DNA from 2 places in the Bradyrhizobium sp. 17 genome. Region 2 is predicted to be linked to the other one. Evidence: predicted binding sites of a transcription regulator. Region 2 holds the regulator's gene; the other holds the start of a gene.

Region 1 (11,735 bases), on a different contig from region 2:
ATTTTCTTGAACATCGACGTACTCTGTACTGTTTCGTCTAGATCACATGCGTCGTGGCGAGGTGATGGCTGATCCGCATCCGCGACGTGGTCAATAAAGAGCAAAAGCCGTTTTGTTTGGTAAACGGAAACGCCATTTCGATTCACCACATCGTCGGCAACGGCGCAATTTGGCGATCAGCGTTTATTTTCGATGAACGCCGTGCACGCATGGTTAATCGCCCGTTTGCACGCCGTCGCGCGCAGCCGCACGACAGTTCCGGCTGTGAACTTCGTGTTAAATCGCTTCTGCCTACAAAGACGCGTGAGTGAGGTGGGGGGAGTTCTTGATGGCTATTCACCGCAAACGTTTTCGTGTCGAGGAGGCTATTGTCGGCGAGATGCCCAGCCCCGAAATGATTGAGGAGGCTGCGCCGATGCATAGCGAGATCATGGCCGAGCTGCGTGCGATCCGCACGCAGATGGCGAAGGGCACCGCGCCGTTGTCCGGCAGCGCCGCCATGGCGGCGATCGACGCCTCCACCGCCCACGAGCTCTCCGAAGCCCGTACCATGCTCGATACTTACCGGGCGCAGATCGAGCAGTGCGAGAAGCTGAAGGTCGAGCTCGACCTCATCCACGACGCCATCGACCGCACCAAGCGCGAGATCGCGACACTGCATGGCAAGAGCTTCGACGGCGGCGAAATGGCCAAGGTCAATGGCGAGCTCGGCGCGGTCGTCGGCGGCACCGAACAGGCGACCCAGCAGATCCTCGAAGCCGCCGAGTCGATCGACCAGGCGGCCAGCGCGATGGCCAAGGTGCAATCGGCCGATCAGCAGAAGCGGCTCGCCGACGATATCCAGGAACGCGTCATCTCGATCTTCGAAGCCTGCAACTTCCAGGACCTGACCGGCCAGCGCATCAGCAAGGTCATGAGCACGATGAAGTTCATCGAGCAGCACATCAATTCCATGATGGAAATCTGGGGCGGTGTCGACGCGATCAAGTCTCACGTCGTGCCGCAGGTCGACACTCGCAGCGATGACGACAAGCTTCTCAACGGCCCGAAGCTCGCCGGCGACGTCGGCCACGCCTCGCAGGACGACATCGACGCGCTGTTCGACTGAACGGACGCGACGCTCTGAATAACGAACGCCGGCGCAAGCCGGCGTTTTTTTGTTGTCTATCGTCCCCTGCTGTCATCGTCCGCGCAGGCGGACGATCCAGTATTCCAGAGACGGCAATGATTGAGCCGAGAAGCTGCGGCGTACTGGATGCCCCGCCTGCCGCCTACGCTAAAGCTTCGGCGCCCCTGGACCTCAACCCCGGCGAAGCCTTGGCGTAGCCGGGTCGCGGGGCATGACGAAGGATAGAGACTACGCCCTCGGCGCGCAGCGGACGTAGACCATGTTGCCGTAGCGGGTGGCGGCGTCCTTGTCGATGAAGCGGGTGATGAGGACGCGGCCGTCGAAGGAGACGATTTCGCGGTCCTGCTCGCCGGGCGTCGGACCCGCCGGCCCAATATAATTCTTGCCGCTGGGCGAACCCTTCAGCCGCAGTTCCTGCGGTGTTGCCTGGTCCGCCAGATGCATGATCACGCCGCCGGAGGAGCCGGCGGTGATCACGTAAGGATTTTTGCATTGGGCCCGGGCGGCAGCCTCGGTGCGGGCGCGGTCGGCCGGGTTCTGGAATGAGGCGAGGCCCCAGCGCCCGACGATCTCGTCGGCGCGGATCGACGCGGGCATTTCCGGACCGGTGCCGGGCTCGGCCTCGGGGGGCGGTGAGGACGAAGAAAAGGACGGCAGGCTCATGCCGCCGCCGCAGGCACCAAGCAGCAGCGCCAGGCAAGAAGCCGCCGCCAGATTGGCGACCGTGCGCGCGTGAGCTGAACTGATCATGGCATTCCCCCGGACAAAACCATGGCCGCACCCCTTACGCAGCCAAGCGCAAAACCGCTGCCGGAGCAATGACGTCCTTTAATACGCCGGCACCCCGAACAAGTTTCCAATGTCACCATCCTATATCCGTCTCACCAATCGCTTAACCACCTTTGCTTGACAGGATCGCGGCCAAGCCATATTCCCGGGCGCACCATTAGCACTCTGAAAGATGGATTGCTAACGCGCGCCGATCGATCCTCGGGAAGGGTGGACGGAAGCGCCGCCCGCCCACTTCCTCTCCTTCCGAAGCGAGCCTCCAAAGGGAAACGTCATGACTAAATCCAAATTTCGTCCGCTGCATGACCGTGTCGTGGTCAAACGTATCGACGCCGAGTCAAAGACCAAGGGCGGCATCATCATTCCGGACACGGCCAAGGAAAAGCCGTCCCGGGGCGAAGTCGTCGCCGTCGGCCCCGGTGGCCGCGACGAGGCCGGCAAGCTGATCCCGATCGACCTCAAGGTCGGCGACCGTGTGCTGTTTGGCAAGTGGTCGGGCACCGAGGTCAAGATCGACAACGATGAGCTCCTGATCATGAAGGAGTCGGACATTATGGGCGTGATGGCCTAAGGCCAGACGCCTGAACGGCCGCTGAATGCATGCCCGGGTCACTCGATCCGGGCATGCATCATTCCGCCGGGTTCGATCGCGGACCCCGGAATGAGGCGACCCAATAAGCAAGACACATCACGAAAAAAGAAGAGGAATTGCAGACCATGGCTGCCAAAGACGTCAAGTTTTCCGGAGACGCGCGCGAACGCATGCTGCGCGGCGTCGATATTCTCGCCAACGCCGTCAAGGTGACGCTCGGCCCGAAAGGCCGCAACGTGCTCATCGAGAAGTCGTTCGGCGCGCCCCGCATCACCAAGGACGGCGTCACCGTCGCCAAGGAGATCGAGCTAGAGGACAAGTTCGAGAACATGGGCGCCCAGATGGTGCGTGAGGTCGCCTCCAAGACCAACGACCTCGCCGGCGACGGCACCACCACCGCGACCGTGCTGGCCCAGTCCATCGTCCGCGAAGGCGCCAAGTCGGTTGCCGCCGGCATGAACCCGATGGACCTCAAGCGCGGCATCGACATCGCGGTCGCGGCCGTCGTCAAGGACATCGAGAAGCGCGCCAAGCCGGTCGCCGCCTCCTCCGAGGTTGCCCAGGTCGGCACCATCTCGGCCAACGGCGACGCCGCCATCGGCAAGATGATCGCGCAGGCGATGCAGAAGGTCGGCAACGAGGGCGTCATCACCGTCGAGGAGAACAAGTCACTCGACACCGAGGTGGACATCGTCGAGGGCATGAAGTTCGACCGCGGCTATCTCAGCCCCTACTTCGTCACCAACCCCGAGAAGATGACGGCCGAACTCGAGGACGCTTACATCCTCCTGCACGAGAAGAAGCTGTCCGGCCTGCAGGCCATGCTGCCCGTGCTGGAAGCCGTGGTGCAGTCGGGCAAGCCGCTCGTCATCATCGCCGAGGACGTCGAGGGCGAGGCGCTGGCCACCCTGGTCGTCAACCGCCTCCGTGGCGGCCTGAAGGTCGCCGCCGTCAAGGCGCCGGGCTTCGGCGACCGCCGCAAGGCCATGCTCGAGGACCTCGCGATCCTCACCGGCGGCCAGCTGATCTCCGAAGACCTCGGCATGAAGCTCGAGAGCGTCACGGTGAAGATGCTTGGGCGCGCGGGCAAGGTTGTGATCGACAAGGAGAACACCACGATCGTCAAGGGCGCCGGCAAGAAGCCGGAGATCGAGGCCCGCGTCGGCCAGATCAAGGCCCAGATCGAGGAAACCACCTCGGATTACGACCGTGAGAAGCTCCAGGAGCGCCTCGCCAAGCTCGCAGGCGGCGTCGCGGTGATCCGCGTCGGCGGTGCCACCGAGATCGAGGTCAAGGAGAAGAAGGACCGCGTCGAGGATGCGCTCAACGCCACGCGCGCCGCGGTGCAGGAAGGCATCGTACCCGGCGGCGGCGTCGCGCTGCTCCGCGCCAAGAAGGCGGTCGGCCGTCTGACCAACGCCAATGCCGACGTCCAGGCCGGCATCAACATTGTGCTGAAGGCGCTGGAAGCCCCGATCCGCCAAATCTCCGAGAACGCGGGCGTGGAAGGCTCGATCGTCGTCGGCAAGATCCTGGAGAACAGGTCCGAGACCTTCGGCTTCGACGCCCAGACCGAGGAGTATGTCGACATGGTCGAGAAGGGCATCATCGACCCCGCCAAGGTGGTGCGCACCGCACTCCAGGACGCCGCCTCGATCGCCGGCCTGCTGGTGACCACCGAGGCCATGGTCGCGGAGTCGCCGAAGAAGGAAGCCGCTTCCGGCATGCCGGCCGGTGGCGGTATGGGCGGCTTCTAAGCCGTCCGTTCCATTGCAGTGTTGCGAAGGCCGCCTCCGGGCGGCCTTCTTTTTTGCCGATCATGACCCGTGCTTTCCAATTCAACCGGCAGCCAAAACCCACTACGGTGACGCCGATTCGAATTGTTTGGGCCTGATCTCAACGGAAAACCGCTTCACACTTTCCGAGTCATGCCCCATTGCCTCAGGGATTTCGTCGATGCGCGCGCTTGTGTTTTGCTCCACGGCCGTTCTGGCGGCTCTGCTTGCAGTTTCGCCTGAGGTCGCATCCGCCCAGATGAAGCTGGCGCCGAAGGCCACGGCGCCCGGCGGCGTCGAGACGCGCTATTTCACCTCGATCGACGGGCTGATGGACGGCAATGCCGACGTGATCCTGAAGGAGACACGCCAGGGCAAGACCGTCACCGCAGCCGTGCTCGACGTCTGTTATCCCGTCGCGAAGAATTCCGACCGCAAGGACCGCTTCGTCGTCAATCTCCAGGTCGCGGGCCAGAACCTGACGGGTACGACGCAGAGCCTCGGCGCGAAGGCGCCGGTCACAGTCAAGCTGCTGCGCAAACAGGCCGGAGACACGTTCGAATTCCGCGGCCAGATCAGCATTGGCCAGACCGTGACCGAGGTCACCTCGCCCGACAATTCCGATCTCAGCGAGAAGGAATTCCTCGACAACCAGACCTCCGACGACGGCATCACGCCCCAACCAAAGGATTTCACCGACGTCTCGCCGGAAGCGATCGCGGTCAAGGTCAAGCTGGATGCCGCGACCGAGTTCCTGAAGAGCCTGAAGGGCCAGGACGTCGAGGTGACGCTGGCGAGTCTCACCGTCGGCTGCGACGCGCTACGCGCGGGCGAGCAGACCATCAATATGTCGGTCGATCCGGAGCGCGCCGGCGCGCTGCTGGCGAAATTCAAGGCGACGCCCGGCGTGACCGCCGCGGGCTGGACCGCGGGCATGACCGAGATGGACCGCACCATCCGCATTCCCGCCGCCGATTGGCGCGACGGCGACAAGATCAACCGCGACAAGCTCGCGGCCGCGGTGGCTGGCGTGCTGAGCAGGACGCTCGCGGCAAAGCCGGTCTCGCAAAGCTTCAACCCGGCGACCGGCAAGCTCAAGCTGGTGTTCAAGCGGCCGAACCAGGACTTTCCCGCGCTCGAGCTCACCGACACGATCGAGGTTGCGGGTCTCGTCTCGCCCGACAAGCCCGGCACGACCGACAAGCTCATGCTCTGGATCGGGAGTCCCGCGACCACGACCACTGACGAGAGCAGCGGCGCCAAGCTCAATCTCTCGGACGAAGCGACCGCGGACGAGGAAGGCGATCAGCCCGACGACAACGGTTCGGTCGAGGCGCTCGCCAAGGAGCTGAAAGGCCAGCGCTGGGACGCCGACAAGTCTGTGTGGAAGTGATGTAGCCCGCGCATCAACTCTCGGTCATCGCCCGGCTTGACCGGGCGATCCAGTACTCCGAGAAGGTTTTGATGAATCGAGAAGCCGCGGCGTACTGGATTCCCCGCTTGCCGCCTGTGCTAAAGCTTCGGCGCCTCTGGACCTCAACCCCGGCGAAGCCTTGGCGTAGCCGGGTCGCGGGGAATGACAGCAGAGGCTAATTGCCGTTGACGCGAAAGCGCAGCGGCTTGGGGCCGACGAGCGTGAGCACGTCACCCTGGCGCTTCCAGGTCTCGACACTGCCCAGGGCTGCAACGAGATCGTCGTCGGCCTGGGCCCTTGCCGGCGGGCAGGAGCGGTCCTGGATGTGGCCGGGGACGAAGATCACGGTGTTGCCAGCAACCGAGAACTGGCCCTTGCCGCCCTTGCACCAGAGCTCCAGCACGACCTCGCCATTGTCGCCGATCTCGATGTTCGGAATCCGCTTCGAGCCCGGCTGCGGCAGCGCCTCCAGCGTCATCTCGGTGCCGAACGGAAAACCGTCCTCCGCGCGCGCGAGCGTGGACATCGCGAGCATTGCAACCGCCGCACACACCGTCTGGCTGAACGAAACCATGAGACCTCTCGACCGACCTGATTTGCGGCACCTTCTATAAGACGGCGGCGCCGTTGAGAAGGTTCGTCCATGCGCGGCGCAAAAATCCCCGCGAGGAGCAACCTCGCGGGGATTTGGGTTGAAGCCGGGCGTGGCCTGCTACTTCAGGACCATCGCCGTGAACGGCCAGACATAGGCCTGCAACGTCACGAACCCGCCGACCAACGAAGCCAGCACGATCGAGTGCCAGAACACGAAGCGCAGGATCGTGCCCTCGTGCCCGTACCAATTCGTCGCGGTGGACGCGACCACGATCGACTGGGCGTCGATCATCTTGCCCATCACGCCGCCGGACGAGTTCGCCGCAGCCATCAGGATCGGCGATAGACCAAGCTGCTCGGAGGTGATCTTCTGAAGATTTCCGAACAGAACGTTGGAAGCGGTATCCGATCCCGTTAGCGCCACGCCCAACCAACCGAGCAGCGTGCCGAAGAAGGGATAGAGCACGCCGGTTGCAGCAAAGGCGAGGCCGAGCGTCGCGTCCACGCCGGAGAGCCGCGTCAGCGTGCCAATCGCGAGCATCGCCGAGATCGTGATCAGCGAGATCGCGCAAAGCCGGATGGTGCGCCCGTATTCCGTCAAGAGCCGGCCAGGACCGACGCCCATCAGGAAGCCTGAGATGATCGCCGCAATCAGCATGCCGGTGCCGGTGAACGAGAGATAGGTGAAGCCGAACACCGCGCTCTCTTTCGTCGGCCCCGGCGCGACCGGCGGCATCTTGTTGATCATCTGATGCAGCTCGGGAACGGGATAGTTCCAGGTGAAGATCGAGTTCGCCCAGGTCTTGAATCCACCATTGCCCCAGATCAGCATCACGATGCAGACGATGATCCACGGCAGCAGCGCGCTGAACAGCTCGCTCTGCGTCAGCGGCGTCTTGTCCATCGGTTTTGCCGCGGCCATGGTGGCGGCCGATTCATCGCGGCCGCGCAGCGCCGGCGACAGCCAGAGCTGCCTGGGCTGCCAGACCTTCAGGAACAGGATCAGCGCCCCCATCGAGATCAGCGACGCCCCGATGTCGACGATCCAGGGATTGACGTAGTTCGAGATCACGAATTGCGGGACAGCGAACGACACGCCGGTGACCAGGATCGCCGGCCAGACGTCCTTCATGCCCTTCCAGCCCGCGAACGCCCACACCACCCAGAACGGCACGATCAGCGAGAAGAACGGCAATTGCCGGCCGACCATCGCGCCGAGGATGTAGGGATCAAGCCCGGTCACCGAGGCAAGGCCCTGGATCGGCGTGCCCAGCGCCCCATAAGCGACCGGCGCGGTGTTGGCGATCAGCGACAGGCCGCTTGCTGCAAGCGGCGAGAAGCCGAGGCCGATCAGGACGGCGCCCGTGATCGCGACCGGCGTGCCGAAGCCCGAGGCGCCTTCGAAGAAGGCGCCGAACGAGAACGCGATCAGCAGCAATTGCAGCCGCCGGTCCTCGGTGACGCCGCCGACCGCGCGCTTGAGCAATTCGAAGCGCCCGGTGCTCACCGTCACCTGGTAGAGGAAGATGACGTTGAGAACGATCCAGCCGATCGGGAAGAACCCGGTGACGATGCCCAGCACCGAGGCGCGGATCGACATGTTCGCCGGCATGGTGAAGACGAAGATCGTGATCAAATTGGCCACGATCACGGCGATGACCGCTGCGATATGAGCCTGGACCCGTCCGCTCGCGATCAGGACCAGCAATGTGACGACAGGGACTGCCGCCGCGATCGTCGACAGCACGGGGCTGTGCAACGGGTCATAAACTTGATTCCACATGATCTTCCTCCCCCACGCATGTGTGCTGCAGGCGGCCCGCGTGGACAGCCGATCCTGCTTGACCCTGAAGCGATAACCCCCGAGCCGGACGCGAATTCCTCGCGAATGCAGCGGTTCCCGTCCGCTCACAAGCTCGCGAAATCCCGAAGGCCCCCACCCCGCGCCGTCGAGCCCCATGCTAGGGTTGCAAGCTGCGACAAGCCAACGCAAATTGCAGGACTTGCGACTTTAGTCTAAGCGCGCCGATTTCCGCCGTCGTCCCAAGTCTTTGGCCCCGGGCAGTTGTGCACATCCCTCAGGAGACAGAGCTCTGTGAAGAACATCAGCGCCACGCTCGCGATCGTCTGGCGAATCGCCGCCCCCTATTTCCGGTCGGAGGACAAATGGGCCGGCCGCGGCCTGCTTGCCGCAGTCATCGCGATGGAGCTGGCGCTGGTCGCGATCGACGTCCTGGTCAATCAATGGCAGAACCGGTTCTACAGCTCACTGCAGGCAAGTGACTGGGATAGCTTCGTCAGGGAGATCTGGATCTTCATCGGCCTCGCCTCCGCCTTCATCGCGCTGGCGGTCTACAAGCTGTACCTGAACCAGTGGCTCCAGATCCGCTGGCGGCAATGGCTGACCCGGCACTATTTGGGCGAATGGCTGCAAGGCGCCACCCACTACCGCATGCAGCTCAAGGGCGATGCGGCCGACAACCCGGACCAGCGCATCACCGAGGACGTCAAGAACTTCGTCGAGCAGACCCTGACCATCGGGCTCGGCCTGCTCTCGTCGATCGTGACGCTGTTCTCCTTCGTGATCATCCTCTGGGGGCTTTCCAACGCTGCGCCGTTGCACCTGTTCGGCGCCGACCTCATGATCCCCGGATATCTGTGCTGGGGCGCGCTGGTGTACGCGATCTTCGGCACCGCGCTGACGCACTGGATCGGTGCCCCGCTGGTCAATCTCAATTTCGAGCAGCAGCGCTTCGAGGCCGACTTCCGCTTCAACCTCGTCCGCGTCCGCGAGAATTCCGAGCAGATCGCGCTGCTCAAGGGCGAAGGCGCCGAGCGCGGCCGGCTGCTGGACCGCTTCGGCTTCGTGATCGGCAATTGGTATGCCATCATGAGCCGCACCAAGCGCCTCACCGCGTTCACCGCGAGCTATCAGCAGGCCGCCGTGATCTTTCCCTACGTGCTGGTGGCGCCGGCCTTCTTCGCCAAGAAGATCCAGCTTGGCGACATGATGCAGACCGCCTCCGCCTTCTCGAGCGTACAGGGCGCATTGTCGTTCTTCGTCACGGCGTACCGATCGCTGGCGGAATGGCGCTCGATCGTCGCCCGCCTCGACGGCTTCGAGATGTCGGTCGATGCGGCCGCGCACCTGCCGCCGCACGAGCCTGCGATCGCCCTCAAGGCCGCCGGCGGCAATCGCAATATCACCCTCGAACAGCTCTGCGTGAACCTGCCGAGCGGCACGCCGCTGGTCGCCACCGACGCCTTCTCCGTCCAGACGCCGGAGCGCGTGCTGGTGACCGGACCGTCGGGCTCCGGCAAGTCGACGCTGTTCCGCGCCATCGCCGGCATCTGGCCGTTCGGCACCGGCACCATCTTCGTCCCGGAAAAAGCGAAGCTGATGATGCTGCCCCAGCGCCCCTATTTCCCGGTCGGCGTGTTGCGCGACGCGGTGGTCTATCCGGCCGCGCCGGGCGCATTTGAAACTGCACGCGTCAGGGACGCGCTGATCGCGGTCGGCCTGCTCGACCTCGCCGAGCGGCTTGAGGAGGACGGTCATTGGAACCGGATGCTGTCGCTGGGCGAGCAGCAGCGCCTCGGGCTCGCCCGCGCGCTGCTGCACGCGCCGGACTATCTGTTCCTGGACGAGGCCACGGCCTCGCTGGACGAGCCGTCCGAGGCCCGCCTGTACCGGCTGCTGGCGGAGAAGCTGCCACAGGCCACCCTCGTCTCGATCGGCCACCGCTCGACGCTGGAAGCCTTCCATACCCGCAAGGTGACGATGGTGAAGCACGGCGCGATCCACGTCCTCGGTGACGGTGGTGTGCCGGTCGAGAAGGAGCCGAGCGCGGCACGCTGAGACGGCCCGACGAAGCTCTGAGGCTATGGCCCTTGGTTGCGGCCGTGCTTCGAGACGCCCGCCTTTTTCGGCCTTCAGGATGAGGTCTGTCCTCGCGGTGAGATCTGTGACCCCTCATGGTGAGGAGCCCGCCGGAGGCGGCCGTCTCGAACCATGCGGGCCCCCTGGCCTACGCCCCAAAGCCCCAAAGCAAAAGGGCGGCAGGTTGCCCTGCCGCCCTCATCAAGTCGCTTCGGGAAGAAGCTTACTTCAGGTTGCTCATGGCCGTCAGGTCGAACGACAGCTTGGCAATGCCGGCCGCGCCGCACCAGTTGGAGCCAGCGCCGCCCGGATTGATCGCGGTGACGTTGGTGGTGCCGGTGGCGTTGAAGGCGCTGGTGAAGGCGTTGCAATCACCCTTGTTCAGGTCGGTGTCGGAGTAACGCAGGTCCAGCGTGAACACTTTGTAGGTGAAGCCGATGCCGATGTTCCAGGTGTTGTAGTCCTTGTAGGGGATACCGTTGGCGAAAACGGTGCCGACGCCGGTGCCGTAGAAGGCGTCCGAAGTACCAAACCACTGCCGGCCGAACTCACCCGAGACGTACATGCCCATGCCGGAAGCACCGAAGGCCGTGCTGGGCGCCGTGTACTTGGCGGTCAACGAAGCGTAGTTGCCCCAGGCACCCGAGTTCAGGAAGTTCGGCGAGTAGTACTCGGTCGCGCCGACCGTGAAGCTGTCGTTGATGGTGTAGTTCACCTTGCCGTAGACTTCGACGAAGCTGACGTCCTTCTTCATGACGTTGCCGTCGGCGAGGAAGATAGTGGTCGTGCTGACGCCGCAGACGTTGCCGCCCGGAATGCCGCCGGTGAGCACGTTGTCGGCGCAGCTGCCGCCCGGATACAGGTAGCCCCAGACACCGATATCGAAGGCGAAGGCGCCGAAGGTCGGGCGGATACCGCCGTAGATGTCCACTTCAGCAGCAGCGCGATTGGCGAAGGAGATGCTTTCGGCGGACACGCCGACGTAGAGCTGGAGGTCCTTGTTGACGTTGTAGCGCGGCTCGAAATAGGCCGCGACCGACGGCTTGTGGTTCGACTGCGTGACGCCGCGGAAGATGTAGTCGCTCATGATGGCGCCGCCGAAGGCGATATCCCAGGGATCAAACGCGACCACCGGCGGGGCCTTCAGTGCCTTCACTCGCATGTCTGCCGCGAAAGCCGAGCCCGTCACCATTGCCAGCGCCGTTGCCAACAAAGCCACTTTTTTCATTTCGATCCCCATCACCAGTTCTAAGACCCCAGCCGGATCCCGGAAGCCCCCGGAACGCTCGACCTGATTGCAAATTTCGTAACTGCGGCAATCTGGATGGGGTGAGGCAAACCGTGAAGCAAAAAACGCGGGCATCTGCCGACTTTTTGGGCGTTCTGACGATTCCACGAAAGGTTGTCAGCCCGTGTGTCTTCTCGATCACATTATTTGCATTCCAAAGTGCACTGGGAGGCCCGCGTTAGTACGGGTCCGGCGGTACCGTGCTGCCCGTGCCACGAATCAGGCTGCTTCCCGACGAGATCATCCCCGCGCGCCGGCGCGCCGATGCAAAAAG
Region 2 (11,735 bases):
GCTCTGGCCGTGCCGCACCAGCACGAGAAGACGTTCGCTCATCGACTGCTTTTCCGTTTCGTTCGTTGTTTAAGCATGATCTTGTCGGAAAACCGCTTCACACTTTTCCGGATCATGCTTCGTTCAGATGTCGGACAGGCCGAGTACGTCGGCCATGGAGTAGTGCCCCGGCTTCTTGCCATGCGCCCAGAGCGCGGCTTTCAGCGCGCCGTGGGCGAACAGCATGCGATCCTCCGCGTGATGCGACAGCGTCAGGCGCTCGAACGCGCCGAGGAAGCTCACGCTGTGATCGCCGGCCGCGGTGCCGCCGCGCAACGACGCAAAGCCGATGTCGCCGGGCTTGCGTGCGCCGGTGATGCCGTCGCGGCCGCGGTCTGCATGCTCGTCGAGCGCGATGCCGCGGCCGCTAGCTGCGGCCTGGCCCAGCATCAGTGCCGTGCCCGAGGGCGCGTCGATCTTCATGCGGTGATGGGTCTCGACGATCTCGATGTCGAAGCTCTCGTCGAGCGCCTTGGCGACTCGCTTGACCACAGCGGCAAGCAGATTGACACCCAGGCTCATATTGCCGGACTGCACCACGACGGCGCGGTTGGTGACGCTCTTGATCACGGCGTTGTCGGAGCCCGACAGGCCGGTCGTTCCGACCACGTGCACGAGGCCGCGCTCGGCGGCGATCGCGACATTGGCGAGGGTCGCCGCGGGCACGGTGAAATCCAGAATGCCGTCGGCGTCCTTCGACATCGCCCAGAGATCGCCGGAGAGTTTGATGCCATTGGCCGGCAGACCTGCCATCACGCCGGCATCCTTGCCGAGCAGCTCCGAGCCCGGCGCCTCCAGCGCGCCGGCCAGCACCGCGCCTTTGGTCTCGGCAATCGCCCGCGTCAGCGCCCGGCCCATCCGGCCGCCGGCTCCAGCAACGATCAAGCGCATATCGGACATGGTGCGATCCTCTCACGGCCGTTGTAGCGGGGGGATGCAGTTCCGGCAACCGAGGGGGATTAGGGGCAGGTCGCCTGCGGCCATCCTTCGAGACGCCCGCCTGTGGCGGCCCTCAGGATGAGGTCGCGTCTTGCGGCAAGATATCAGACCCTCATGGTGAGGAGCCCGCAAGGCGGGCGTTCCGGACGATGCTCTGCATCGCCGGGCGAACCATGCAGGCCGAGCATTTCGGCAAGAGTAATAAGAGGAGTTCGCGCCTCAGCCGTCTGACGATTGCGGGCCGTCATAGCCCTCGATGACGATGAGGTCGGCGACGGAGTGCGGCTGGCGCACCTTGATGTTGGCCTGGTATTCCGGCGAGTTGTAGCAGGCGATCGCGGTCTCGTAGTCCGGGAATTCGATCACGACATTGCGGGTGCGGCTGGCGCCTTCGACGGTGGTGAACTTGCCGGCGCGGACGACGAAGCGGCCACCCCATTTCTTGAAGATCGGACCATTGGCGACGGCATAGGGCTTGTAGCCCTCGTCACTGCTCACGTCGACGCGTCCGATCCAGTAGCCTTTTGCCATTGTTCTTCTCCCTGTGTTGGTAGTTAGCCGAGCGCTTGCGCGATCTCGGCCTGGATGGCCTCGGCGATCGCCCTGGAGTCCGTGGCTTCCACCACCGGCCGCCCGACCACGAGATAATCCGCGCCGGCCGCAATCGCGCGGCCCGGCGTCATGATGCGTTTCTGGTCGCCGCTCGCGGCGCCCGCCGGCCGGATGCCGGGGGTGACGAGGCTCATCTGGTGGCCGACGATCTTGCGCAAGGCTCCGACTTCCTCGGGCGACGATACCAGCCCGTCGATGCCGAGCACCTGCGCCTGCTGCGCGCGCGCTTCGACGAGCTCGGAGACGCCGAGCCGGAAGCCTGCCGCGTGCAGATCGTCCTCGTTGTAGGACGTCAGAACAGTGACGGCGAGGATCTTCAGGTTCGAGCTGCCGCGACCTTCGACGGCACCCTTCATGGTCTGCGGATAAGCGTGCACGGTGAGGAAGGTCGCGCCGAGCCTTGTGATGCTGTCGACGCCCTGCGCCACGGTGTTGCCGATGTCGTGCAGCTTGAGATCGAGAAAGACCTTCTTGCCCTGGTCGGCGAGCTTGCCGACCAGCGGCAAGCCGCCGGCATAAGCGAGCCGATAGCCGATCTTGTAGAAGGTGACGCTGTCGCCGAGCCGGTTGACCATAGCTTCCGCGGCATCAACGCTGGGCAGATCGAGCGCGACGATCAGGCGGTCTTTCGGGGCAATCTCGGCTGGCGTCATGTCACCTCACATCATGCGTTGGGAAACGTCGATCAACTGCCGCACCAGTTCCTTCAACGCGGCGATATCGCCCTCGTGCTTCAGCCTGTCCATATCGTCATAGGCCTGGTCGGCAAAGGCGAGCGTCAGCTGGCTGGCAATCACATTGGCGTGGCAGGAGGTCAGGATCAGCCGCAACGCCTGCAGCGCGCGAGCCGCGCCAAGCCGGCTCTGCGAGGCGCCGGCGAGCGCGAAGACGCGGTTGCGGAACACCTCGCCGCGCGGCTCGTGCAGCTCATGCACGCGGCTGACCCAGTCGATCGCGTTCTTCAGCAGCGGCGGCACCGAGGCGTTGTATTCGGGCGAGACGATCAACACGCCATGATGCGCGCCGATCATGCGCTTGAGATTGATCGCGTGCTTCGGCACACCGGATTTGGCCTGCAGGTCGCCGTCATAAATCGGCAGCGGAAAATCGGCGAGCGAGATCCGGGTGACGTCGACACCGGCCTGATCGAATGCATAGGCAGCGACCGCTGCCAGCTTCGCATTTTGCGAGCCGGTGCGCAGGGAGCCGGGAATGATCAGAATTTTCGGTGCGGACATCCGCTTCCATGCGTTCGGCGAAACGAGACCGCCACGCAAACAGGAATGCCGGCGGAATTAGTCCTTGCGATACACCCAGACGCGGGCCGGCGGAAGGTTCATCCAGATCCGTTCGGAGGCCTCTGTGGACACGCCGGGCAGCGATTTCGGAATCGGCGGCACCACCGCATAGGTGAACTGGACGAAGGGCGCACCGGGCGCCAGGGCCGTGAAGGCGTCGCGGATGAGCCGCAGCCGCGTCAGCATCGGTTTTGTGACCAGCGGCAGGCCGGAGACGACCGCGGAGGCCGGCGCGCTCAGCACGTTCCACAGGGTGTCGCGCAGACGATAGGCATCGCCCTGCACCACCTTGGCCTGCGGATAGCGGTCGCGCAGCAGGGCGCAGAAGCCCGGATTGTATTCGACGAGGACGAGACGTTTCTGATCGACGCCGCGCTCGACCAGGGCCGAGGTGATGGCGCCGGTGCCGGGCCCAAGCTCGACCACCGGTGCGTCCGAATTGACGTCGACGTAATGGGCCATGGTCCGGGCCAGCAGCTTGCCCGACGGCATCACCGCACCCATGTGCAGGGGCTTTTCGATCCATGACCGGAGAAAACGCACCTCGTCATCGAGACGGGGCTTCTTCAACGCACGCGCGGACGATGGCAATGGCATGTCGGGACCGGCCGGGACCGCGGGACCGCGGCGTGTCAGAAAATGGTCATAAAGACGTATAGGCCGAAAGCGGCACGGTCAAGACGCGTCAACTCGCCCGATTACCGAAGAAATCCTTGACCTTGGTGAAGAAACCCTCGGATTCCGGCTGGGTGTTGCCGGAGGAGAGTTTGTCGAACTCGGCCAGCAATTCCTGCTGCTTTTTGGTGAGATTTTGCGGGGTCTCGACCACGACCTGAACGTACATGTCGCCCATCTGGCGCGAGCGCAGCACCGGCATGCCTTTTGATGCGATGCGGAATCGACGGCTGGACTGGGTCCCCGCAGGGACCTTCACCTTGGTCTTGCCCTTCTCGATGGTCGGCACCTCGAACTCGCCGCCAAGCGCCGCCGTCACCATCGAGATCGGCACGCGGCAATGCAGATCGGCGCCGTCGCGCTGGAAGAACTGGTGCTGGGCCAGCGACAGGAAGATGTAGAGGTCGCCGGGCGGGCCGCCGCGGACCCCGGCCTCGCCCTCGCCGGCAAGCCTGATCCTGGTGCCGTCCTCGACTCCAGGGGGAATGTTGACCGACAGCGTCCGCTCGCGGGTGACGCGCCCCTGACCCGAGCAGGACGGGCAGGCGTCCTCGATCATCTGGCCGCGGCCCTGGCAGCCCGGACAGGTTCGCTCCAGCGTGAAGAAGCCCTGCGACTGCCGTACGCGTCCGGCGCCGCCGCAGGTCGAGCAGGTCTTCGGCTTGGTACCGGCCTTGGCTCCGATGCCCGAGCAGGCTTCGCAAGTGACCGAGACCGGGATCTCGATCTGCGCGGTCTTGCCGCCAAAAGCTTCCTCGAGCGTGATTTCCATGTTGTAGCGCAGGTCGGCGCCGCGCTCGCGGCCGCCACGGCCCCCGCGCTGTCCGGCCATGCCGAACAAATCTTCGAAAATGTCGGAAAAGGAGGAGGCGAAGCCCGCGCCGAAACCGGCGCCGCCACCGCCGCCCTGCTCGAAGGCGGCATGGCCGTAACGGTCATAGGCGGCGCGCTTGTCCTTGTCTTTCAGGACCTCGTAGGCCTCGTTGATTTCCTTGAACTTGACTTCGCTGGTGTTGTCCCCGGGATTACGGTCGGGGTGAAACTTCATCGCCAGCTTGCGGAACGACGATTTCAGCGCGGAATCGTCGGCATCGCGTTCGACTTCGAGGGTTTCGTAGTAGCAGCGCTTGGTGGACGTGGACATGATGAGCTCGGTCTATCCGATCGCGATTCAAGTCGGAGCGAAGCAACGTCGCCATGCAGCGATATAAGCACCCTTCCGCCTCGCGGCAGAGGATTGCACGGCAGTGTTCAGAATAACGGCTGGGAATTGATCGATCGTAACGGCCCCGATTTTATCAGTGCCGATTTTATCAGTGCCTTGGCTTGTCGAGCCCGACACGATGGCCTCCCCCGCGAGGGAGGAGGCCGTTGGCGTGTGGAGGGTCCAAGCCGTCCGCATCATCACCCTCGCGGGGTTCAGGCGGACTTCTTGTTGGTCTTGTCGTCGTCGACTTCGGTGAATTCCGCGTCGACGACGTCGTCCTTGGCCGCATCCTTCTTGGCGTCGGCCTCGGCCTGCTGCTTGTACATGGCCTCGCCGAGCTTCATCGAAGCCTGGGCCAGCGTTTGGGTCTTGGCCTTGATCGCTTCGGCATCGTCGCCCTTCAGCGCTTCCTTGAGGTCGCTGACGGCATCCTCGATGGCGCGGCGCTCGGTCTCGGCGACCTTCGAACCGTGCTCGGCCAGTGCCTTCTCAGTCGAATGCACCAGTCCATCCGCGTCGTTTTTGGCAGTCACGGCCTCGCGGCGCTTCTTGTCCGCCTCGGCATTGGCCTCGGCGTCCTTGACCATCTTCTCGATGTCGGCTTCCGACAGACCGCCGGAGGCCTGGATGCGGATCTGCTGCTCCTTGGACGTGGCCTTGTCCTTGGCCGAGACGTTGACGATACCGTTGGCGTCGATGTCGAAGGTCACCTCGATCTGCGGCATGCCGCGCGGGGCCGGCGGAATGCCCATCAGGTCGAACTGGCCGAGCATCTTGTTGTCGGCCGCCATTTCACGCTCGCCCTGGAAGACGCGGATGGTGACCGCGTTCTGGCTGTCCTCGGCGGTCGAGAACACCTGGCTCTTCTTGGTCGGGATCGTGGTGTTGCGGTCGATGATGCGGGTGAACACGCCGCCCAGAGTCTCGATGCCCAGCGACAGCGGGGTCACGTCGAGCAGCAGCACGTCCTTGACGTCGCCCTGAAGCACGCCGGCCTGGATCGCGGCGCCGATCGCCACGACTTCGTCTGGGTTGACGCCCTTGTGCGGCTCCTTGCCGAACAGCTGCTTCACGACTTCCTGGACCTTCGGCATGCGCGACATGCCGCCGACCAGCACCACTTCGCCGATCTCGGCGGCGGTGAGGCCGGCATCCTTCAGCGCCTTGCGGCAGGGCTCGACGGTCTTCTGAACGAGGTCATCGACCAGCGCCTCGAACTTGGCGCGGGTGAGCTTCATCGTCAGATGCTTCGGGCCGGTCTGGTCCGCGGTGATGAAGGGCAGGTTGATCTCGGTCTGCGTCGTCGACGACAGCTCGATCTTGGCCTTTTCGGCGGCTTCCTTTAGGCGCTGCAACGCGAGCTTGTCGTTGCGCAGGTTGATGCCCTGCTCCTTCTGGAATTCGTCGGCGAGATAGCCGACCAGGCGCATGTCGAAGTCTTCGCCGCCGAGGAAGGTGTCGCCGTTGGTCGACTTCACCTCGAACACGCCGTCGCCGATTTCGAGAATCGAGATATCGAACGTGCCGCCGCCGAGATCGTACACGGCGATCGTGCCGGCCTTGGTCTTGTCGAGGCCGTAGGCGAGCGCGGCCGCGGTCGGCTCGTTGATGATGCGCAGCACTTCAAGGCCCGCGATCTTGCCGGCGTCCTTGGTCGCCTGGCGCTGGGCGTCGTTGAAGTAGGCGGGCACGGTGATGACGGCCTGGTCGACCTTCTGGCCGAGATGGGCTTCCGCGGTCTCCTTCATCTTCTGCAGGATGAACGCCGAGACCTGCGAGGGCGAGTAGGTCTGGCCGTCGGCCTCGACCCAGGCGTCGCCGTTGGAAGCCTTCACGATCTTGTACGGAACGAGCTTCTTGTCCTTCTCGACCATCGGGTCGTCGTAGCGGCGGCCGATCAGGCGCTTCACTGCGAAGAACGTGCGCTCGGGATTGGTGACGGCCTGGCGCTTGGCCGGCTGGCCGACGAGGCGCTCACCGTCGTCCGTCACGGCGACGATCGAAGGCGTCGTGCGCATGCCTTCGGAATTCTCGATGACTTTGGCGTTCTTGCCATCCATTACGGCGACGCACGAATTCGTGGTGCCGAGGTCGATCCCGATGACCTTTCCCATGGTCCTGTATCCTTGTTTTTGCGGCAGGCTGGCTGGGCCCAGAAGGCACCCGAACCGAAACCCCCTAAGATCAAACATTCGCGATATTGCGATGGTTGGGGGTCATATAGGAGGGGGGGAGGTGCCTGCAAGGACCGAACGCAAGTTTCGGCCGTGAAAACATTGGGTTTTGGAAGAACATATCCGGGCTGCACCGCCCTTGCGGGTGAGGAATTATTAACAGGTCCGCGATTGGCCGGCATCCGCTACCGCATCCCGCCCCGCCCTGTTGCGGCCAGACCAAAACCGTTAAAGGCGGGCAGCCGGCCGGGCTCGTCCTCGGGCTGCCTCGCGCGACAAAGCGGCCGGCTGGCCACCATCGAACGGCCTCAATGTGAACCAATCAGAGTGCCCATGAAGCTGATCCGCCCCCTCGCCGCGCTCGCCCTCCTCGTCGCCTCTACGCTTCCGGCTCTGGCCGCCGACGCCGTTTTCCCACCCGGCTTGCGCCTCGGCATGGTGCCATTGGTCGGCCTCAGCACGGCCAAGACCTTTCCCGGCTTCGAGAGCGAGGACGGCAACGTCAAGGTGCTGATCACGGAGCTGCCGCCGGCCGCCTATGGCGAGGTCGTGAGCGCCTTCAACTCCAACCCGGCCGGCACCAACGGCGTCAAGCAGGACAAGATCGAGACGCCCGCGGGCGTGGCCTATTTCACCACGGAGAGCGGCAAGGCGGGCGAGACGCCAGTGCGGCGCTATTCGATGATCGTGCCGGGCGCCGGCTTCTCCGGCTACGTCGCGGTGCAGATTCCGGAGAATGCGATCAAGATCTACACCGACGAGGCGGTGCGGCAGATGTTCGCGAGCGTCGTCACCCGGAAGCAGGTCTCGGCCGAAGAGCAGATCGCACTGATGCCGTTCAAGATCACCGATCTCGCCGACTTCAAGGACGTCCGCACGCTGGCGCCGGGCTCGAGTATCATCCTGGCCGACGGCGACGAGAGCTCCGGCTATGAATCGAAGCCGTTTATCATCCTCGGCGTGATTGGCGCCACACCGCAAGCCGCCGACGACCGCGCCCGCTTCGCCCAAGAGGCGGCGCTCCAGATTCCCGGCGTGCGCGAGTCGCGCGTCACCATGTCCGAGCCGATCCGCATCAGCGGCCAGCAGGGTTTCGAGACCCGGATCGACGGCGTCAGCGGCAAGGACAAGACGCCGGTGACCGTGGTGCAGTGGATCCGCTTCAGCAGCGGCGGCGCCTCGCTGCGCATCATCGCCAGCGCCCCGCGCGAGCAATGGCCGGCCGCCTTCACCCGCTTCCGCGCGGTCCGCGACGGCATCCAGCCGAAGGGCTAGCAGCATCCGCAAGCGGGAGAGGTGCACCGAACCCGCGGCTCAAGCCCAACCACTCACCAAAGCCGGCTGCATTTTCGGGCTTCTGTTCGTATACGAACGGAACTAGGCTCCCCCTCCGTTGAGTTCATCCTGGAGGGAGGCGAATGATGCTGGATCGGCGACAAGTCTTGGCGGCGCTCGGGACGAGCGCGCTCGTGGCGCTCGCGCCAACCGCAATTCTGGCAGCGGCATCGATCAAGCCGGACGATGCATCCGCGCTGCTCGTGATCGACGTGCAGAATTGCTTCCTGCCCGGCGGCAGCCTCGCCGTGAAGGAAGGCGAGCAGGTGGTGCCCGTCATCAACAAGATCTCGAAAGCATTTTCGAACGTGGTGATGACGCAGGACTGGCACACGCAAGGCCATATTTCCTTCGCGTCAGTCCACGCCGGCAAGAAGCCGTTCGAGACCGTCGATCTTCCCTACGGCAAGCAGGTGCTGTGGCCCGACCATTGCGTGCAGGGCACCGACGGCGCCGCGCTGTCGAAAGACCTTGCGATCCCGCACGCCGAGCTCATCATCCGCAAGGGTTTTCACAAGGACGTCGACAGCTATTCGGCCTTCCTCGAAGCCGACGGCAAGACCTCGACCGGTCTCGCCGGCTATCTGAAGGCGCGCAAGATCAAGCGCGTCTTCGTCGCGGGGCTGGCGACGGATTTCTGCGTCGCCTGGACCGCGCTCGACGCGCGCAAGGCGGGCTTCGAGGTCTATGTGGTGGAAGACGCCTGCCGCGGCATCGACAATCAGGGTTCGCTGGCAAAAGCCTGGGCCGACATGGCAAAGGCCGGCGTGAAGCGGATTCAGTCCGCGGATATCGCGGCGAGCGCGTAGGCCCGGTCAAAAAACTGCAAGACCCTCAGCCTGAGGAGCGCGCTTCTTCGCGCGCGTCTCGAAGGATGAAGGCCGCGCTGCAGCAGCGCGGCCTGCATGGTTCGAGACGGCGCTGACGCGCCTCCTCGCCATGAGGATCGACTTAGTTGGCCGCGCCGTTCGGCTCGTTGCTGTTGGCAGCGGGCGCAGCCTTGGCGCCGCCCTTGGCGACACCGACCAAGGCGGGACGCAGCACGCGCTCGCCGATGGTGTAGCCGGCCTGCATGACCTGCACGACCGTGCCTGCGGGCACCGACGCATCGGGCACCTCGAACATCGCCTGCTGGAAGTTCGGGTCGAACTTCTGGCCCGAGGGGTCGAACTTCTTCACGCCGTGTTTTTCCAGCGCGCTGAGCAGCGAGCGCTCAGTCAGCTCGACGCCCTCGATCAGCGAGGCGAGGCCTGCATCGGCCGCCGCACGGGCTTCGGCCGGAACGGCATCGAGCGCGCGCTGCAGGTTGTCGGCGATGTCGAGCACGTCGCGGGCAAAGCCGGTGATGCCGTAGAGGCGGGCATCCGCGACCTCCTTGGTGGTCCGCTTGCGCAAATTCTCCATTTCGGCCAGCGTCCGCAGCATGCGGTCGCGCGCCTCGGCGACTTCCTTCTGCAGAAGCTCGACGGAGCCGGGCTCGGGATCGTCGGGCATGATGTAGGGTTTTGACACCACGGGCTCGCCGGCCGCAGCACTCGTGTCTTCGGGTTGCCGGTCTCGATCGGTCATCGGCTCTCTTTTCGCATTCGTCTCAGGGGGTTTCTGGCCCGGATATCGTGCTTCGGGCGGCGAAAATCAAGCGCCCGTGATCGGCCCGGCCGCCGGTCAGCCCCCCAAGAGCCGGCTGACGATGCGGGCAGCGTAGTCCACGGTGGGGATCACGCGGGCATAATTCAGCCGCGTCGGCCCGATCACGCCCAAAACGCCGACGATATGGCCGGCGGCGTCCCGATAGGGCGAGATGATGGTGGACGAACCCGACAGCGAGAACAGCTTGTTCTCACTGCCGATGAAGATCCGCACGCCTTCCGCGGTTTCGGCCCGGCCGAGCAGGTCGATCACGCCGCGCTTGGTCTCGAGATCGTCGAACAGCAGGCGAACGCGCTCGAGATCCTCCAGCGCATGCAAATCCTCGAGCAGATTGGCGTGGCCGCGGACGATGAGCTGACGATCCTCGTTCTCGCCGCCGGACCAGCTGGCGATGCCGGCCGAGATCACCTTGTGCGTCAGCTGATCGAGCTCGGTGCGCGCCTCTCCGAGCGCGGTCTCGAGCTCCAGCCGCGCCTCGGCCAGGGTCCGGCCCCGAATGCGGGCATTGAGGAAGTTGCCGGCTTCGGTCAACGCCGAGGATGGAACTCCCGGCGGCAGCGTCAACACGCGATTTTCGACCTGCCCGTCCTCGCCGACCAGGATCACCAATGCCTTTTCCGGTTCCAAGCGGACGAATTCGATATGTTTCAGCCGCGCATTGGATTTCGGCGTCAGCACGACGGCGGCGGCGCGGGTCAGGCCGGAGAGCCGCGTCAATGCCTCCTCGAGCGCAGCCTCCACCGATTGCGCGTGGCCGACGGAGGTCAACTGGCTCTGGATCGCCTGCCGTTCACTGTCATTGAGGTCGCCGACCTGCATCAGGGCATCGACGAAGAACCGCAGGCCAAGTTCCGTCGGCAATCGGCCGGCGGAGGTGTGCGGGGCGTAGATTAGGCCAAGCTGTTCCAGATCGGCCATGACGTTGCGGACCGAGGCCGGCGAAAGCGGCATGGCAATCAGGCGCGAAATATTGCGCGAGCCCACCGGCTCCCCGGTCGCGAGATAGCTTTCGACGATTTGACGAAAGATGTCGCGGGAACGCTCGTTGAGCTGGGCGAGGCCCGCGCGCGGCGCGATCAGATGGATCGGATCGTGATGGGCCACAGACGGTAACTCCTCTAAGACACAGGTAATTTGTCTATCCCGGATGCTTCTGACAAGCGTGGCGTTGGCGGATTGGAAATCGGGGGTGAAGAAGGCCTCGATCTTCCCCCTTGCCGCCCACCCTCACCCCCCCTACAAGCACCGCCAACAGCACTTTTTTGAGAGTTTTGGAGGATTTCCCATGCGGCCAAGCCGCCGTGCGCCCGACGAATTGCGCCCCGTGACGCTGGAGCGCGGCGTGGTCAAATATGCGGAAGGCTCGTGCCTGGTGAAATTCGGCGACACCCACGTGCTGGTCACCGCCACGCTGGAAGACCGCCTGCCGCCATGGCTGAAGGGCCAGGGCCGCGGCTGGGTCACCGCCGAATACGGCATGCTGCCGCGCGCGACCTCGGAACGCACCCGCCGCGAGGCCTCCGCCGGAAAGCAGAGCGGCCGCACCGTCGAAATCCAGCGCCTGATCGGCCGCTCGCTTCGCACCATCATCAATCTCGAAGCGCTCGGTGAGCGCCAGATCACGGTCGATTGCGACGTGCTCCAGGCCGACGGCGGCACCCGCACCGCCTCGATCACCGGTGCCTGGGTCGCGCTCGCCGATTGCGTCAGCTGGATGAAGGCGCGCAACATGGTCAAGGCCAATGTGTTGCGCGACAACGTCGCCGCGATCTCCTGCGGCATCTACAAGGGCACGCCCGTGCTCGA

The links. The regulator HrcA, encoded in region 2, represses chaperone genes, less so after heat shock. The targets are predictions, from matches to a motif close to GTTAGCACTCNCNNNNNGNGAGTGCTAAC.
Region 1: the regulator HrcA is predicted to act here: its motif matches at 2,075-2,103, upstream of IVB13_RS27290 (co-chaperone GroES).

What each region holds. Positions count from the first base shown of each region.
Region 1 is NZ_JADPJQ010000117.1:464,458-476,192, reverse strand. Features, by position in the region: gene IVB13_RS27305 (L,D-transpeptidase) at 1-14, opposite strand, end outside; gene IVB13_RS27300 (protein phosphatase CheZ) at 329-1,108, shown strand; gene IVB13_RS27295 (hypothetical protein) at 1,358-1,879, opposite strand; gene IVB13_RS27290 (co-chaperone GroES) at 2,193-2,489, shown strand; gene groL (chaperonin GroEL) at 2,636-4,267, shown strand; gene IVB13_RS27280 (hypothetical protein) at 4,467-5,678, shown strand; gene IVB13_RS27275 (META domain-containing protein) at 5,875-6,273, opposite strand; gene IVB13_RS27270 (L-lactate permease) at 6,412-8,076, opposite strand; gene IVB13_RS27265 (ABC transporter ATP-binding protein/permease) at 8,389-10,152, shown strand; gene IVB13_RS27260 (TorF family putative porin) at 10,397-11,401, opposite strand.
Region 2 is NZ_JADPJQ010000036.1:15,802-27,536, forward strand. Features, by position in the region: gene IVB13_RS06655 (2,3-bisphosphoglycerate-dependent phosphoglycerate mutase) at 1-42, opposite strand, end outside; gene dapB (4-hydroxy-tetrahydrodipicolinate reductase) at 124-939, opposite strand; gene IVB13_RS06665 (DUF1330 domain-containing protein) at 1,198-1,509, opposite strand; gene pyrF (orotidine-5'-phosphate decarboxylase) at 1,533-2,243, opposite strand; gene IVB13_RS06675 (NAD(P)H-dependent oxidoreductase) at 2,250-2,828, opposite strand; gene IVB13_RS06680 (rRNA adenine N-6-methyltransferase family protein) at 2,886-3,485, opposite strand; gene dnaJ (molecular chaperone DnaJ) at 3,574-4,707, opposite strand; gene dnaK (molecular chaperone DnaK) at 4,983-6,884, opposite strand; gene IVB13_RS06695 (hypothetical protein) at 7,278-8,219, shown strand; gene pncA (bifunctional nicotinamidase/pyrazinamidase) at 8,366-9,088, shown strand; gene grpE (nucleotide exchange factor GrpE) at 9,231-9,848, opposite strand; gene hrcA (heat-inducible transcriptional repressor HrcA) at 9,945-11,033, opposite strand; gene rph (ribonuclease PH) at 11,215-11,735, shown strand, end outside.